4 regions of the Cupriavidus sp. BIC8F genome follow, and region 1 is predicted to be linked to each of the others. Evidence: predicted binding sites of a transcription regulator. Region 1 holds the regulator's gene; each other region holds the start of a gene.

Region 1 (3,613 bases):
TCTTGCGTAGCGCGCCCGCACATATCGGACGTCGCTGTCAGCGAACTGAAGGCCTCGGACGCAAGAAAAACGGGTATCGGGAGCAAGGCCGGCATCGCCAACACCGCAGTGCCAGCCGGACTTTTGAACCAGATCTTTTGAACCGGATGGACTGCGGGGACGGGACGGGCATCGAAAACCTTCCGCTTCCCCTGCCCTGAACGCGCCTTCTGGTAGGAAGGCCGCCTGGCGCTGCTCGCCCGCTGCTTACCGCGACTCATACTATGCCGCGCGATACCGCAATGTTGGCGATTGTATGGCATTCCCGCCCCCGCCTGCAACCATCATCCGTTGCCCGGGCGGCGCCGGCGCCTCAGAACACCAGGCAGAATCCATGCTCAGCCAGCGAATGTGGCAGCAGCACCGCTCGCGCAATGCCAAGGCCGCCGAACGCCATCACCGCCAGGCCGGCCCCAAGGCGCACACCGGGACGTCGCGACAGCGTACGCAAGTAGCCCGACAGGCCGGAAAGCACCAGCAGGTTAGGCAGTGTGCCGAGCCCGAACACGCCCATCACGAGTGCGCCGGAAGCCGCGTTGCCCGCCAGCAGCGCCAGCGTAAGCGCCCCATAGACCATGCCGCACGGCACCAGGCCCCACGCCAGGCCCATGCCATAACGCCGCGCCAGTCCGCCGCGCGCCCGCACAAACGCCGGCATGGCGCCTGCCAGGCCACCCAGCCGCCGCGCCACCGCTGCGCTGGCGCGCGCCGCCATGCGCTCCAGCCAGTTGACAGTAAAAGTATTGCCGCGCAGCAACCGCCAGCCCGACCACAGCAGCATGACGCTGCCCGCCCCGAACAGCCAGCGCTGCACCGGCAGGTAGTCCTGTTTCCACGCCGACGCACCGACCGCGCCTAGCGCGGCACCGAGCAGCATATAGGTCGAGATCCGGCCCAGGTGCATAATCAGCAACTCGCCCAGCCAGGCGGCGCGGCTGGGCATCAGACTGATCGTCGCCATCTCGCCGCGGCGTTGCTCCACGGCCAGCGCCACGCCGCCGCACATGGCGGCGCAGTGGACCCCGCCAAGCAAAGCCAGCAGAAAAACGCTGATCAGCACGCCAAATGTCAATTCTCACTCCCTACCACATCACATCGCACGGTAAAATGTTTTAATCGCGCCCACGCTGCCATTTCTAGCAGGTTCCAATTGCTCACCTCCATTCCCGTTACCGAGATGTCGCCCCGCTGCTCCACCTGTGCCATGGGGCAGCTGTGCCTTCCGGTCGGCATGTCGCAGCAAGACCTCGCCAAGATGGACACGCTGGTGCAGGAACGCATCCGCGTGCACAAGGGTGAAACCCTGTATCGCATGGGCGATCCGCTCACAGCGGTCTATGCCGTGCGCTTTGGCACGCTCAAGACCCACGTCACAACCGAAGACGGCCGCTCGCAAATTACCGGCTTCCACCTGCCCGGCGAAATCGTCGGTCTCGACGGGCTGGGCGAGATGCAGCATGCCTCCGATGCCGCCGCGCTGGAAGATACCGAAGTCTGCGTGGTCCGCATGAGCGAATTGCAGTCCCTCTCGGCAGACCTGCCATCGCTGCAGCAGCAGTTCCTGCGCCTGATGGGCAAGGAAATCACGCACGACCAGCTGATGCTGGTCACGCTGGGCTCGATGCGCGCCGAGGAACGCCTCGCCGCCTTCCTGATCAACCTCTCTGAGCGCCTGTCGGCGCGCGGCTATTCGGCGTCCGAGTTCGTGATGCGCATGAGCCGCGAAGAGATCGGCAGCTACCTGGGCCTGAAGCTCGAAACCGTCAGCCGCCTGTTCTCTCGCTTTGCTGAAGCCGGCCTGATCCAGATTCGCCAGCGCCACGTCAAGCTCGTGGACATCGACGGCATCAAGCAACTCTACAGCCGCTCCTGCTAGGTGGCCAAGGCGCTGCCAGTGCCGCATCCGGCCATGGCAGCGCAGACTTCACGCCAGTCCGCTCATTCCAGTTCGTCGGTATCGCTGAGCCGCGTCGGCATGGTGTAGAGCGTCAGTCCGCTGGACAACGCGCAGAACACCCAGGCCATCAGGAAGCCGATGGTGTAGACCGATTCGCGGGACGCTTCGATCGGCTGACCGAAGAAGTTCAGGTCACCGGGATCCACCACCGAAAACACCGTCGCGGTCGCAAAGCCAGCCATCAGGAACGCCGGCCAGAGTACCCACATCAGCCAGCGCAACCTCATGGCTGCCTCACTGCGGCAGCCTTGGGCTGCGCGGCATCGGCTTTCTCCACCACCAGGCCATGACGCGTTGCACCCTGCACCGGCATGTCCGGATGCGTGGACGCCAGCCAGATCGTCACGCCGCACGCCACCATCGCCACCAGCGGGCCGCTCATCAACAGCCACGGCCACGGCTCCTTCCACCACGGATTGCCTTGCTGACTCATATTGCCCCCTTCATCTTGACGACTACGTCCGCGTCTGCCTAGCTTTACAAATCGCGCGGCACGATGAAACTGGTGGATTGCCGGATTTCGGCCTGCCCCCGCTCCGTGCCTTCGCTCGTCACTGTCACGTTGATCTTGTGCGTGCCCTGCGCCGCGGCCTCGATCGGCACGCGGATCCGGATCGGCAGCAACCGGTTGGATGTCGGCGCCAGCGATTCGGCCTGCTTGTCGTATTCCACCTTCAGGTTCTTCAGCTCTTCGCTGTCGGCGCGCACGCTGATCTTCATCGGCGCTTCGGTGGTGTTGATCAACTGCAGGCGATAGACGTTCTCGATCCAGCGGCCTTCCACTTCACGGCCGAGCGCACCACGGTCGCGGATGATGTCGACCTTCAGCGGCGTGCGCAGCGCGATCGACGCCATGAAGCCGGCCAGCAGCGCTACCCAGATCACGGAATAGATGATGACGCGCGGACGCAGCAGGCGCTTGCGCGATGCCACTGCGGACAAGGCCTTGCGCATCGCGTTTTCCGAGGTGTACCGGATCAGGCCGCGCGGATAGTCCATCTTGTCCATGACCTGGTTGCAGGCGTCGATGCAGGCGCCGCAGCCGATGCAGTCGTACTGCAGGCCGTCACGGATATCGATGCCCGTCGGGCACACCTGCACGCAGATGCTGCAGTTGACGCAGTCGCCAAGCCCCGCCTTGTAGTGGTCGGTCTTGCGCGACCGGCTGCCGCGCGGCTCGCCGCGGCCGACGTCGTAGGTCACGACATAGGTATCGCGATCCACCATCACGCTCTGGAAACGCGCATACGGGCACATGTACTTGCACACCTGCTCGCGCATGAAGCCCGCATTGCCCCAGGTGGCGAACGCGTAAAACAGCATCCAGAACGACTGCCACGGCCCCAGCGACAGGCTGAGCACCTCGCCGCCCAGCCCGCGGATCGGCGCGAAATAGCCGATGAAGGTAAAGCCGGTCCAGAGCGCAATCAGCACCCACAGGAAGTGCTTGGTCGCCTTCAGACGGAACTTGCGCAGGCTCCACGGATCGCCATCGAGCCGGATGCGGGCGATGCGGTCGCCTTCGACCCGCCGCTCGATCCACATGAAGATCTCGGTATAGACCGTCTGCGGACAGGCATAGCCGCAGAACAGCCGCCCCGCGATCGCCGTGAACAG
Region 2 (3,613 bases), 1.6 Mb from region 1:
ATCCTCATCGCCAAGAACGCCGAACATGAACTGGTGCTGCTGCCGCAGATGGGCAACCGGCACGGGCTGATCACCGGCGCCACCGGCACCGGCAAGACCGTCACGCTGCAGACGCTGGCGCAGGGCTTCTCGCGCCTGGGCGTGCCGGTCTTCATGGCGGACGTCAAAGGTGATCTGACCGGCATTTCGCAGGCCGGCCAGCCATCCGACAAGCTCAAGCAGCGCCTGGCCGACCTGAACCTGCCGGAGCCGGCATGGGGCGCGTGCCCGACCACGCTGTGGGACGTGTTCGGCGAGAAGGGCCATCCGGTGCGCGCCACGGTCTCGCACATGGGCCCGCTGCTGCTGTCGCGCATGCTGGAGCTGAACGACACCCAGCAGGGCGTGCTGAACCTGGTGTTCCGCATTGCCGACGCCAATGGCCTGTTGCTGCTCGACGCCAAGGACCTGCGCGCCATGCTGCAGTACGTCGGCGACAACGCCGGCCAGTTCACCACCGAATACGGCAATATCTCGGCCGCCTCGATCGGCGCCATCCAGCGCGGGCTGATCGCGCTGGAATCGCAGGGCGGGGATGTCTTCTTCGGCGAGCCGATGCTGAACCTGGAAGACTTCATCCAGACCGAGAAGGGCCAGGGCGTGGTCAATATCCTTGCCGCCGACAAGCTGATGAACGCGCCGCGGCTGTACGCCACCTTCCTGCTGTGGATGCTGTCCGAGCTGTTCGAGAAGCTGCCCGAGGCCGGCGACCTGGACAAGCCCAAGCTGGTGTTCTTCTTCGACGAGGCCCACCTGCTGTTCAACGATGCGCCCAAGGCGCTGCTCGACAAGATCGAGCAGGTGGTGCGGCTGGTGCGCTCCAAGGGCGTGGGCGTGTACTTCGTCACACAGAACCCGATCGACATCCCCGACACCGTGCTGGGCCAGCTGGGCAACCGCGTGCAGCATGCGCTGCGCGCCTTTACCCCGCGCGACCAGAAGGCGGTCAAGGTGGCGGCCACCACCATGCGCGCCAACCCCGGGCTGGACCTGGAAACCTCGATCAGTGAACTGGGCGTGGGCGAGGCGCTGGTGTCGTTCCTGGACGCCAAGGGCACGCCCTGCGTGACCGAGCGCGCCTGGGTGCTGGCACCGGGCAGCCGCATCGGCCCGGCGACGGAGGAAGAGCGCAAGCAGCTGATCGCCAGCTCGCTGGTGGCGGGCACCTACGAGAAGACCGTGGACCGCGAATCCGCCTATGAAAAGCTGCGCGGCAGCGTGGCGACGGCCGGCAATGGCAATGGCAAGGGCGCTGGCGGCGCGCCGGCTGGGCAGCCCGCGGGTGAGCAGGACAGCGGCTGGCTCGGTACGGCCGGCGAGATCTTCGGCACGCTGACCAAGGGCACCGGCAAGACCGGCCGCGGCGATTCGATCCTGGAGTCGATGGCCAAGTCGGCCGCGCGCACGGTGGGGTCGCAGGTCGGCCGCGAACTGATCCGCGGCGTGCTGGGCAGCCTGCTGGGTAAGAAGAAGTAAAGACGGACTGACGGAATGACGGAAAGGGCCGCGCGATGCGGCCCTTTTCCTTAGTGGCGCTGCGCCTGTTGCTGCGCCTTGGCCGCTGCCGCGTCCTCGCGCATCTTGCGCGCGAACATCCGCGCAAAGAACCACCCCATGCCGATGATGAAGACGATCACGCCCAGGCTCATCAGGCCGGTGCTGGTACTGAACAGGATCTTGAAGGCTTCCATGCTTGGCTCCCTTTGCGTTGGCGATGGCGGCCGGCGAGGTCTCGCCGGCACTTGCCGCCAGTGTAGGGAGCCCTGTGGCGCGGACTATTGAGGCCGGTCAAGCGAAAGCCAGCCCGCCGCCGCACCACTCAGTTCTTGGTGCCGAACAGGCGGTCGCCCGCATCGCCCAGGCCCGGCACGATATAGGCATCGCCGTCCAGGTGGCTGTCCAGCGAGGCGACGAACAGCTTCACCCCCGGATGCGCCTTCTGGAACACTTCCACGCCCTCGGGGGCCGCCACCAGCGCAACGAAGGTGATGGCCTCGTCCTTGACCCCACGGCGCTTGAGCACCTCCACCGCGTGCGCGGCGGAGTACCCCGTGGCCACCATCGGGTCGCACAGGATGAAGCTGCGGTCTTCCAGGTCGGGCAGGCGCACCAGGTATTCCACCGGGCGGTGCTGCTCGTCGCGGTACACGCCGATGTGGCCGATGCGCGCCGACGGGATCAGCTCGACCAGGCCGTCGCTCATGCCCACGCCCGCGCGCAGCACCGGCACGATGGTCAGCTTCTTGCCAGCGATCACCGGCGCTTCCAGTTCCACCAGCGGCGTTTCGATGCGGCGCGTGGTCAACGGCAGGTTGCGGGTGATCTCGTAGCCCATCAGCAGCGTGATCTCGCGCAGCAGCTCGCGGAAGGTGCGCGTCGACGTTTCCTTGTCGCGCATGTGCGAGAGCTTGTGCTGGATCAGCGGGTGGTCGAGGATGAACAGGTTGGGAAAGCGCGGATCTTGTTTCATGGCTGGCGGCGAGGGCTCGGCGGGATAGGGGCAAGCAGGTGAAGCGGGCGGCGAGATCGGGTCGACCAGCGCGCCGCGCCGTTGCAGCCGGATTGTAATGGAAGCGGGCCGCCACGCCCGTGGCTTCGCTTTCGAGACCCGCCCACGCCAGCGCCGCCGGCGGGCTCCCTGAACGGCCGGGAGCGGCCGGGAGCGGCCGGCGGTGCCCTGCGCTAGTCAAGCGCGCGGTTCTTCGACTCGATATCCACCATGTAGATGGCGATCGCCGCCACGGCAAGAAATGACGAAAGCAGCGCCAGGGCGAGGGTGAACTGGCTGGCCATGATCGGTGCAATGATCGAAGGCGCGAACAGGCCGCCAAAGCGCGCCATCGCGCCGGCAGTGCCCATCCCGCTGGCGCGCAGGTCGGTCGGGTACACCTCGGGCGTGAAGGCGTAGAGAGCGCCCCAGGTACCGAGCAGCGAGAAGCTCATCAGCAGGGTCGAGCCGACCACCAACGCCGGGGACTGGCCCAGGCTGTAGAGCATGCAACCTGCCGCGCTGAGCAGCAGGAAGCCGATCAGGGTCGGCTTGCGGCCCCAGCGCTCGACGCCGTGCGCGGCCAGCGCGAACCCGGGAAGCTGCACCAGCGCGAGCACGATCAGGAAGACCTGTCCACGCATGAAGCCAAAGCCCTGGCCAGCCAGCTTGACCGGCAGATAAACGAAGACGCCGTAGTAGGCGATCGAGATCAGCGCCCAGGCGGCAAGCAGGCAGATGGTGCGGCGCCGGCAGCCGCGCGCGAACAGCGCAAAGACCGACTTGCGCTCCATCGGCTGCGGCTCCAGGTTGCCGATTTCCACGGACACGCGATTGGCGGTGGCGACACGCTGCAGCACCGCGCGCGCCTCGGCTGAGCGCCCCGATTTGTTCAGGTAGAGCGGAGACTCGGGAACAAAGAACCGGAAGACCACGCCGACCAGGGCGGGGATGCCCGTGACGAGGAAGATCAGCCGCCAGGCACCATCGCCTCGCGACACGGCGATCAGCGCAAGAATGGCGAGCAGGATCGTGCCGACGGCCCAGAACGACTCCAGCAGGACCAGCCAGCGGCCGCGCCGGTCC
Region 3 (3,613 bases), 1.5 Mb from region 1:
CGCTGCCGCTGGACGCGGCCGATGCCCACAAGCTTGCCCGCAACAGTTTTGAAGCGGCCTTCCTGCCTGCCATGCAGAAGGCCGAATTCCTGGCGGAAGTCGACCACTTCTGGTCGAGCCCGCCCAAGTCCCCGCCCGCAACGGCCCCAGCGGCCTGAGCGCGGCGCATGCCAATAGCCCGGCCCGCTGCTTGAACCATGCGCTTCCGCGCGGGCCGGCCACAAGAGACAAACCATGACGACCAACCCCAAGACTGACTCCCTCACCCGTGCCATTCGCGGCCGCGTGCTGCATTTCCTGCGCGATCCGCAATTCCATGAGGACGCGTATCAGTATTGGGACGACGGGGTGCTGATCGTCACCAACGGGCGCATCGCCGCCGCCGGCGACTACACGCAGCTGGCCGCGCGCATTCCGGCCGACGCCGAGATCGTCGACCACCGCGGCAAGCTGATCGTGCCCGGCTTTATCGACACCCACGTGCACTACCCGCAGACCGACATGATCGCGTCGCCGTCGCCGGGCCTGCTGCACTGGCTCGAGACCTACACCTTCCCCGAAGAGCGCCGCTTTGCCGACCCCGACTACGCGCGCAGCGTGGCCGGCTTCTTCACCGAGGAACTGCTGCGCAACGGCACCACCAGCGCGGTGGTCTGGAGCACGGTGCACAAGGCCTCGGCCGAAGCCCTCTTTGCCGAAAGCGAGGCGCGCAACCTGCGCATGGTCACGGGCAAGGTGATGATGGACCGCAACTGCCCGGAATTCCTGCGCGATACGGCCGAGACCGGCGCGCAGGACTCCGCCGACCTGCTGTCGCGCTGGCATAACAAGGGACGCCTGGCCTACGCCATCACGCCGCGCTTTGCCCCGACCTCGACCGAGGCGCAGCTGGCCGCCTGCGGCGAACTGGCGCGCGCCTACCCGGACGCCTTTATCCAGACCCACGTGGCCGAGAACCGCGACGAGGTCAAATGGGTGGCCGAGCTGTTCCCGGACGCGCGCAGCTACCTGGACGTGTACGACCGCTACGGCCTGCTGCGCCCGGGCGCGATGTACGGCCACGCCATCTACCTGGACCAGGACGACCGCCGGCGCCTGGCCGACAGCGGCGCCGCGGTGGCGCATTGCCCCACCTCCAACCTGTTCCTGGGCAGCGGCTTCTATGACTTCCACCAGTCCGACGCCAACCGCCTGAATGTGACGCTGGCCACCGACGTCGGCGGCGGCACCTCGTTCTCGATGTTCCGCACCATGAACGCCGCACACAAGGTGGCACGCATGGGCGGCTACTACCTGACCGCGCTGCGCATGTTCTACCTGGCCACCCGCGCCGCAGCCGAGGCACTGGGCTGGACCGACCGCGTCGGCAGCTTCAGCGAAGGCTGCGAGGCCGACTTCATCGTGCTGGACCCCAAGGCCACGCCGCTGATCGCCCGCCGCAGCAACCGCTCGGAAACGCTGGAAGAAGAACTGTTCGCCTTTGCCATGCTGGGCGACGACCGCGTCATCGACAGCGTCTATGTGATGGGCGAGGCCGCCCACGTGCCGACCGCCTGATCCGTCACCTGGCCAGCAGCCGCCCGCCGCCATGCGGCGGGCGCGCTTTTACCGCTTCGCCCCTGCCTCCGGCTTGACGACCGTCAAGACCGTCTTCGACAAAGCCTTCTAACCTTGCGGTTCCGCCGCGGCGTTCTGCGTGCCGTGCGCCCATACCCATCCGACCGCAATCAGAAGGTTCTGCATGACCGCTTCCCAATCCGCCGCTCACGCCCCTGAGCGCGCCCATGGCCCGCATGACGTGCCCCATGCCGCGCGCAAGGGCGCGCCCAGCCATGCCCCGCTGCCGGAGCCAATCGCACCGGACGCCCCGCTGCCCTCGCGCAAGATCATCCGCGGCTGGCTGATCCCGCTGGGCCAGCGCAGCACCCCGCGCGCACTGCTGCTGTTCGGCTTCGACTACCTGCTGTTCGGCGCCGTGCTGGCCGGCGTGGTGCTGGCGCAGCACTGGGCCGCCAAGCTGGCGCTGGGCGTGCTGGCCGGCCTGATCATCGCGCGCCTGTTTATCATCGGCCACGATGCCTGCCACCAGAGCCTGACCCCGCGCCGCGGCCTGAACAAGTGGCTGGGCCGGCTCACCTTCCTGCCCTCACTGACGCCGTACAGCCTGTGGGAAGTCGGCCACAACGTGGTGCACCACGGCTACACCAACCTGAAGGGCTTCGACTTCGTCTGGGCGCCCTTCTCGCTGGAAGAATTCAACGCGCTGCCGCGCTGGCGCCGCGTGATGGAGCGCATCTACCGCACCGGCTTCGGCCCGGGCCTGTACTACCTGGTGGAAATCTGGTGGTGCAAGATGTTCTTCCCCAGCAAGCGCCAGATGGCCACGCGCCGCCCGATCTTCACCGGCGACTGTGTGCTGGTAGCCGCCTTCGGGCTGGCCTGGATCGGCGCGCTGGCTGGCCTGGCACTGGCCACGGACCAGACCGTCTGGATGCTCATCGGTGCCGGCTTCGTGCTGCCCTTCCTGGTTTGGAACGTCACCGTCGGCTTCGTGCTGTATGTGCACCACACCCACACCAGCGTCGCCTGGTACGACACCAAGGCCATGTGGGCCAAGGCGCAGCCCTTTGTCTCGACCACCGTGCACCTGCGCTTCCGCCACGGCATCGGCGCGGCGCTGCACCACATCATGGAACACACCGCGCACCACGTCGACATGAGCGTGCCGCTGTACCGCCTCAAGCGCGCCCAGGCACTGCTTGAGCACGCGCTGCCGGGCCGCATCATTGTCGAGAACTTCTCCTGGCGCTGGTATTTCGACACCGCGCGCCGCTGCAAGCTCTATGACTTCAAGGCCCTGTGCTGGACTGATTTCCGCGGCCGCCAGACCAGCGACAACGCGCCTGTACCCGCCTGAGAGTGCAGGCCACGTGGCGGGGGCAGGTGGACGCCTGCCCCCGCTGCCGTTATAATTATTGCTTCCATTGGGGAGTAGCCGCCCTGCTCTCACCGCGCCGCGCAATGCGGATTCCAGGAGACAGGGGCGTACGTCAACAGACTTGACCGCTTGCGGTTATGGCGTGCGCAGCTCCGGACCCGCCCGGCCGTGTACTGATACGGACCGGCAGCGTCCAGCCTGGCGAGACCGATGACCATACCTTTCTGGCCGGGCCGGGAAAGGTGTGCGTCATTGGCATCTCGCGATGCATTGCGGCCCGGTTACCCCACAAGACCAATATGGAAGCCTTCCTCGTCTCCACAGGCATCGTCGCCCTCGCTGAAATGGGCGACAAGACGCAATTGCTGTCGCTGGTGCTGGCCGCGCGCTACCGCAAGCCCGTTCCCATCATCCTTGGCATCCTGATCGCCACGCTGTTCAACCATGGCTTCGCCGGCGCGCTCGGCGGCTGGATCACGCATGTGCTGGGCGAAAGCCTGCTGCGCTGGATCCTGGGCCTGGGCTTTATCGCGATGGCGGGATGGATGCTGATCCCCGACAAACTCGACGACGCCGAACAGGCCAAGCCAGTCAAGGGCGCCCTCGGCATCCTCGGCACCACCATCGTGGCCTTTTTTTTTGCCGAGATGGGCGACAAGACCCAGATCGCCACCG
Region 4 (3,613 bases), on a different contig from region 1:
CGCAAGCGCGGCGGGTTGCCGCCGCGCCATATGGCCGGATCTGCCAGGGGCAGCCAGCGCCAGGTGTGAGGCTGCAGCCGTCAGGCTGGTGCCGGGGCTTGCGTCAGCCCCGCAGGCTTTTCCCCGGTCAGCAGGTAGTGCATCAGCTCCGCCACCGGACGAATGGCTTCGCCGAAGGGCAGCGCACCCCGGCCGCGAAAGAACAGGCCGCGCTCCACGTCGCCGCGCACGGCCTGCGCCAGCTTCAGGTCGATGCAGAACTGGCCGATGCGGGCAATGCCGTCACGCAGCCCGCACGCTTGCAGGCAGTCGAAGCCCTCCAGGCATTCACGCGGCTTGGCGCGGCGCTGCAGCCGCGACTCGCTCGACAGGTAGCGCGACAGCCACGGCGTCAGCACCGCGCGCGCGGGCAGCCCGGCCACGCTGGTGAACTCGCGCAGGGTCTCGGGCCGCGCCGTGGCCAGCACCTGCTTGAAAGCCGGGTGGGCATCGCATTCCTCTGTCACGGCGAAGGCGGTGCCCAGCTGCACCGCGGCGGCGCCCTCGCCCAGCCAGTGGCGCACCTTGGCATGGCTGTCGATGCCGCCGGCCAGGATCAGCGGAATGCTGTCCCAGGCCAGTCCCAGCTGCGCAAACAGCTCGCGGCATTCGGCCAGCACGCGCGAAAACGAGAAGCGCGGCTCTGACAAGTCCTGGATGGTGGCCGCGCCCAGGTGGCCGCCGGCATGCGCCGGGTGCTCGATCACGATGGCATCGGGCAGCCGGCCCTTCTTCATCCAGCGGCGCAGCACCAGGCCGATGCCGCGTGCCTCGGACAGGATCGGGATCAGCGCCACCCTGGGGTGGCTGGCGGTCAGTTCGGGCAGGTCCAGCGGCAGGCCGGCGCCCATGACGATGGCATCGGCGCCGCTTTCGCAGGATTGCCGCACCAGCGCGGCGTGCGAGCCCACGGCCTTCATCACGTTGACGGCGATCAGCCCGCGGCCCTCGGACGCCGTGCGCGCGGCACGGATCTCGCGATCCAGCGCTTCGAGGTTGGCGGCTTCGATGGCGGGCTTGTCACGGCTGCCGCGGGTGCGTTCCATCAGGTCGGGGTGGTGGTGGCGCAGGTCGATGCTGGCGATGGTGCCGACGCCGTTCTCGCGCGCGACGGCGCCGGCCAGCCGGTGGGCCGAGATGCCGATGCCCATGCCGCCCTGCACGATGGGCAGCAGGCGGCGGCCGGCCAGCTTGAGCCAGGGTTGATTCATAAAGTCTCCGGAAGGGGATGGGCGCGGGGCCGGCGTGCGGCCAGCCGCGGGGATGACCGGGCAAGCGTGGCACAGCGGCACGGGCCGGCGTTTGCTGCAGGTCAAGCGCGCGGTGGTGGCCTGCCATCGGCCTACGCCAACCGGCATAGGCCAACGCGGGCGGTGTGCCGTTGGCGTGGGTTTGCGCGCGGTCAAGCCCCTGCTGCAAGCGCTTGGCTAGCATCGGCCGCTGTCTTCATCTTCGCGCCGCCGCCGGCGCCATCACCGATGACCCCTGCCTCCCCAGCCCCATCCGCCGCGGCGAGCGTGCCGCGCCGGCCCCAGCTTGTTGCGCCCGCCGGTTCGCTGGCGGCCCTGCGCATGGCGCTGCAGCACGGCGCCGACGCGGTCTACCTGGGCCTGCGCGATGCCACCAACGCGCGCAACTTCGGCGGCCTGAACTTTACCGAGGCCGACATCCGCACCGGCGTGGCCGAAGCCCACGCGCGCGGCGCCGAGGTGCTGTTCGCCATCAACACCTTCGCCCAGATGGGCGCGGTGGCCCAATGGCAGCGCGCGGTCGATGCGGCGGCGGACCTTGGCGCCGACGCGGTCATCATGGCTGACGCCGGCCTGATGGGCTATGCGAGCGAGCGCCATCCTGAGTTGCGGCTGCACCTGTCGGTGCAGGGCTCGGCCACGCACGCCGACGCCATCGAGCTGATGCGCGAGCGCTTCCATATCCGCCGCGTGGTGCTGCCGCGCGTGCTGTCGCTGGCGCAGATCGGCAAGCTGGCGCGCCAGACCAGCGTGGAGCTGGAGGTGTTCGGCTTCGGCAGCCTGTGCGTGATGGCCGAGGGGCGCTGCCTGCTGTCGTCCTACGCCACCGGCGACTCGCCCAACAACAAGGGCGTCTGCTCGCCCGCGCACGCGGTGCGCTGGACCGAGCAGGACGGCACCATGCAGGCGCGGCTGTCGGGCATCCTGATCGACAGCTATGCGCCGGGCGAGCCGGCCGGCTATCCCACGCTGTGCAAGGGCCGCTTCGCGGTGGAGGGCGAGCGCGGCTACGTGCTGGAAGAGCCGACCAGCCTCAATGCGCTGTCGCTGCTGCCGGCGTTGATCGACATGGGCATTGCCGCCATCAAGATCGAAGGCCGGCAGCGCAGCCCGCGCTATGTGGGCGATGTGGTCGGCGTGCTGCGCGCGGCCATCGACGCGGCCTGCGCCGATCCGGCGCGTTTCGTGCCGCGGCAAGAGTGGCAGAGCACGCTGGGGCGCCATGCCGAAGGCGACCAGGTCACGCAAGGCGCCTACGACCGGCCATGGCGGTGACACCCATGACATCGATCTGCATTGAACCGGCCATGATGGAGCTTCCCATGCCAGAGATTGCCGCGGCCGCGATGCCGCAAGCCGTAGCGATGCCCGACTTCGGCATCGCCCTGGGTCCGCTGCTGTACTACTGGCCGCGCGAGGCCGTGATGCAGTTCTATGCGTCGGTCGCCGATGCGCCGGTCGACCGCGTCTACCTCGGCGAGACCGTCTGCACGCGCCGCCATGAAGTCCGCCATGCGCAATGGCTGGAGATTGCGCAGATGCTGCGCGATGCCGGCAAGGAGGTGGTGCTGTCGACGCCGGTGCTGGTGGAGTCCGACACCGATATCGCCTGGATGCGGCGCGCCTGCGCGCAGGACGACTACCTGGTCGAGGCCAACGATCTGGGCGCGGTGCGCTGCATGGCAGGGCGGCCCTTTGTCGGCGGCCCCCACCTCAATGTCTACCACGCCGATACGCTGGCGTGGCTGGCCGGGCTGGGCGCGGCTGGCTGCGTCGCGCCGGTGGAAATGGACGGCGCCACGCTGGCCGCGCTGGCAGCGGCGCGCCCCACTGGCATGCGTTTGGAAGCCTTTGTCTGGGGCCGCCTGCCGCTGGCATTCTCGGCGCGCTGCTTTACCGCGCGCCACCATCGGCTGCGCAAGGACAGTTGCGAGTTCCGCTGCATGGATTATCCCGACGGCCTGGTGGCCGCCACCGGCGAAGGGCAGGCGTTCTTCACGCTCAACGGCGTGCAGACGCAGAGCGCCACCTGTCTGGACCTGTGCGCAGAGGCGTTGTCGATGGCGCGGATGGGGGTGGGGATGCTGCGCGTGAGCCCGCATTCATCCGGCACGCTGCAGGTGGTGCAACAACTCGCGGCGATTCGTGCAGGTGAGCAGGCACCCGCTGCCAGCGGCATCACGCCGGCCGGCGCCCAGCCCTGCAATGGCTACTGGCACGGCAGCGCGGGCATTGCCTGGGAGGCCCGGGCATGAGCGCGCTGCACAAGCTGATCGCGGGCGTGCACCGGCGCATGCCCGCCCGTGCCCGGGCGCTGCCGCTGG

The links. The regulator FNR, encoded in region 1, switches genes on or off when oxygen is low (the NO sensors DNR and NnrR bind a similar motif). The targets are predictions, from matches to a motif close to TTGATNNNNATCAA.
Region 2: a site for FNR is predicted at 1,818-1,831, ahead of RS901_RS10685 (DUF3149 domain-containing protein). Genes of this name have one in related genera too.
Region 3: a site for FNR is predicted at 1,631-1,644, ahead of RS901_RS11165 (fatty acid desaturase). Genes of this name have one in related genera too.
Region 4: a site for FNR is predicted at 1,342-1,355, ahead of ubiU (ubiquinone anaerobic biosynthesis protein UbiU). Genes of this name have one in related genera too.

Annotation. Positions count from the first base shown of each region.
Region 1 covers NZ_CP136094.1:3,908,759-3,912,371, forward strand. Annotated here, with positions in the region: gene RS901_RS18230 (sulfite exporter TauE/SafE family protein) at 353-1,111, opposite strand; gene fnr (fumarate/nitrate reduction transcriptional regulator Fnr) at 1,190-1,915, shown strand; gene RS901_RS18240 (hypothetical protein) at 1,978-2,223, opposite strand; gene RS901_RS18245 (hypothetical protein) at 2,220-2,429, opposite strand; gene ccoG (cytochrome c oxidase accessory protein CcoG) at 2,474-3,613, opposite strand, start outside.
Region 2 covers NZ_CP136094.1:2,287,241-2,290,853, forward strand. Annotated here, with positions in the region: gene RS901_RS10680 (DUF853 domain-containing protein) at 1-1,515, shown strand, start outside; gene RS901_RS10685 (DUF3149 domain-containing protein) at 1,566-1,730, opposite strand; gene upp (uracil phosphoribosyltransferase) at 1,859-2,509, opposite strand; gene RS901_RS10695 (MFS transporter) at 2,722-3,613, opposite strand, start outside.
Region 3 covers NZ_CP136094.1:2,383,369-2,386,981, reverse strand. Annotated here, with positions in the region: gene RS901_RS11175 (adenosine deaminase) at 1-158, shown strand, start outside; gene guaD (guanine deaminase) at 235-1,557, shown strand; gene RS901_RS11165 (fatty acid desaturase) at 1,742-2,917, shown strand; yybP-ykoY riboswitch at 2,975-3,173, shown strand; gene RS901_RS11160 (TMEM165/GDT1 family protein) at 3,238-3,613, shown strand, end outside.
Region 4 covers NZ_CP136095.1:494,122-497,734, forward strand. Annotated here, with positions in the region: gene RS901_RS22465 (hypothetical protein) at 1-69, shown strand, start outside; gene RS901_RS22470 (nitronate monooxygenase family protein) at 81-1,250, opposite strand; gene ubiU (ubiquinone anaerobic biosynthesis protein UbiU) at 1,518-2,564, shown strand; gene RS901_RS22480 (U32 family peptidase) at 2,612-3,544, shown strand; gene ubiT (ubiquinone anaerobic biosynthesis accessory factor UbiT) at 3,541-3,613, shown strand, end outside.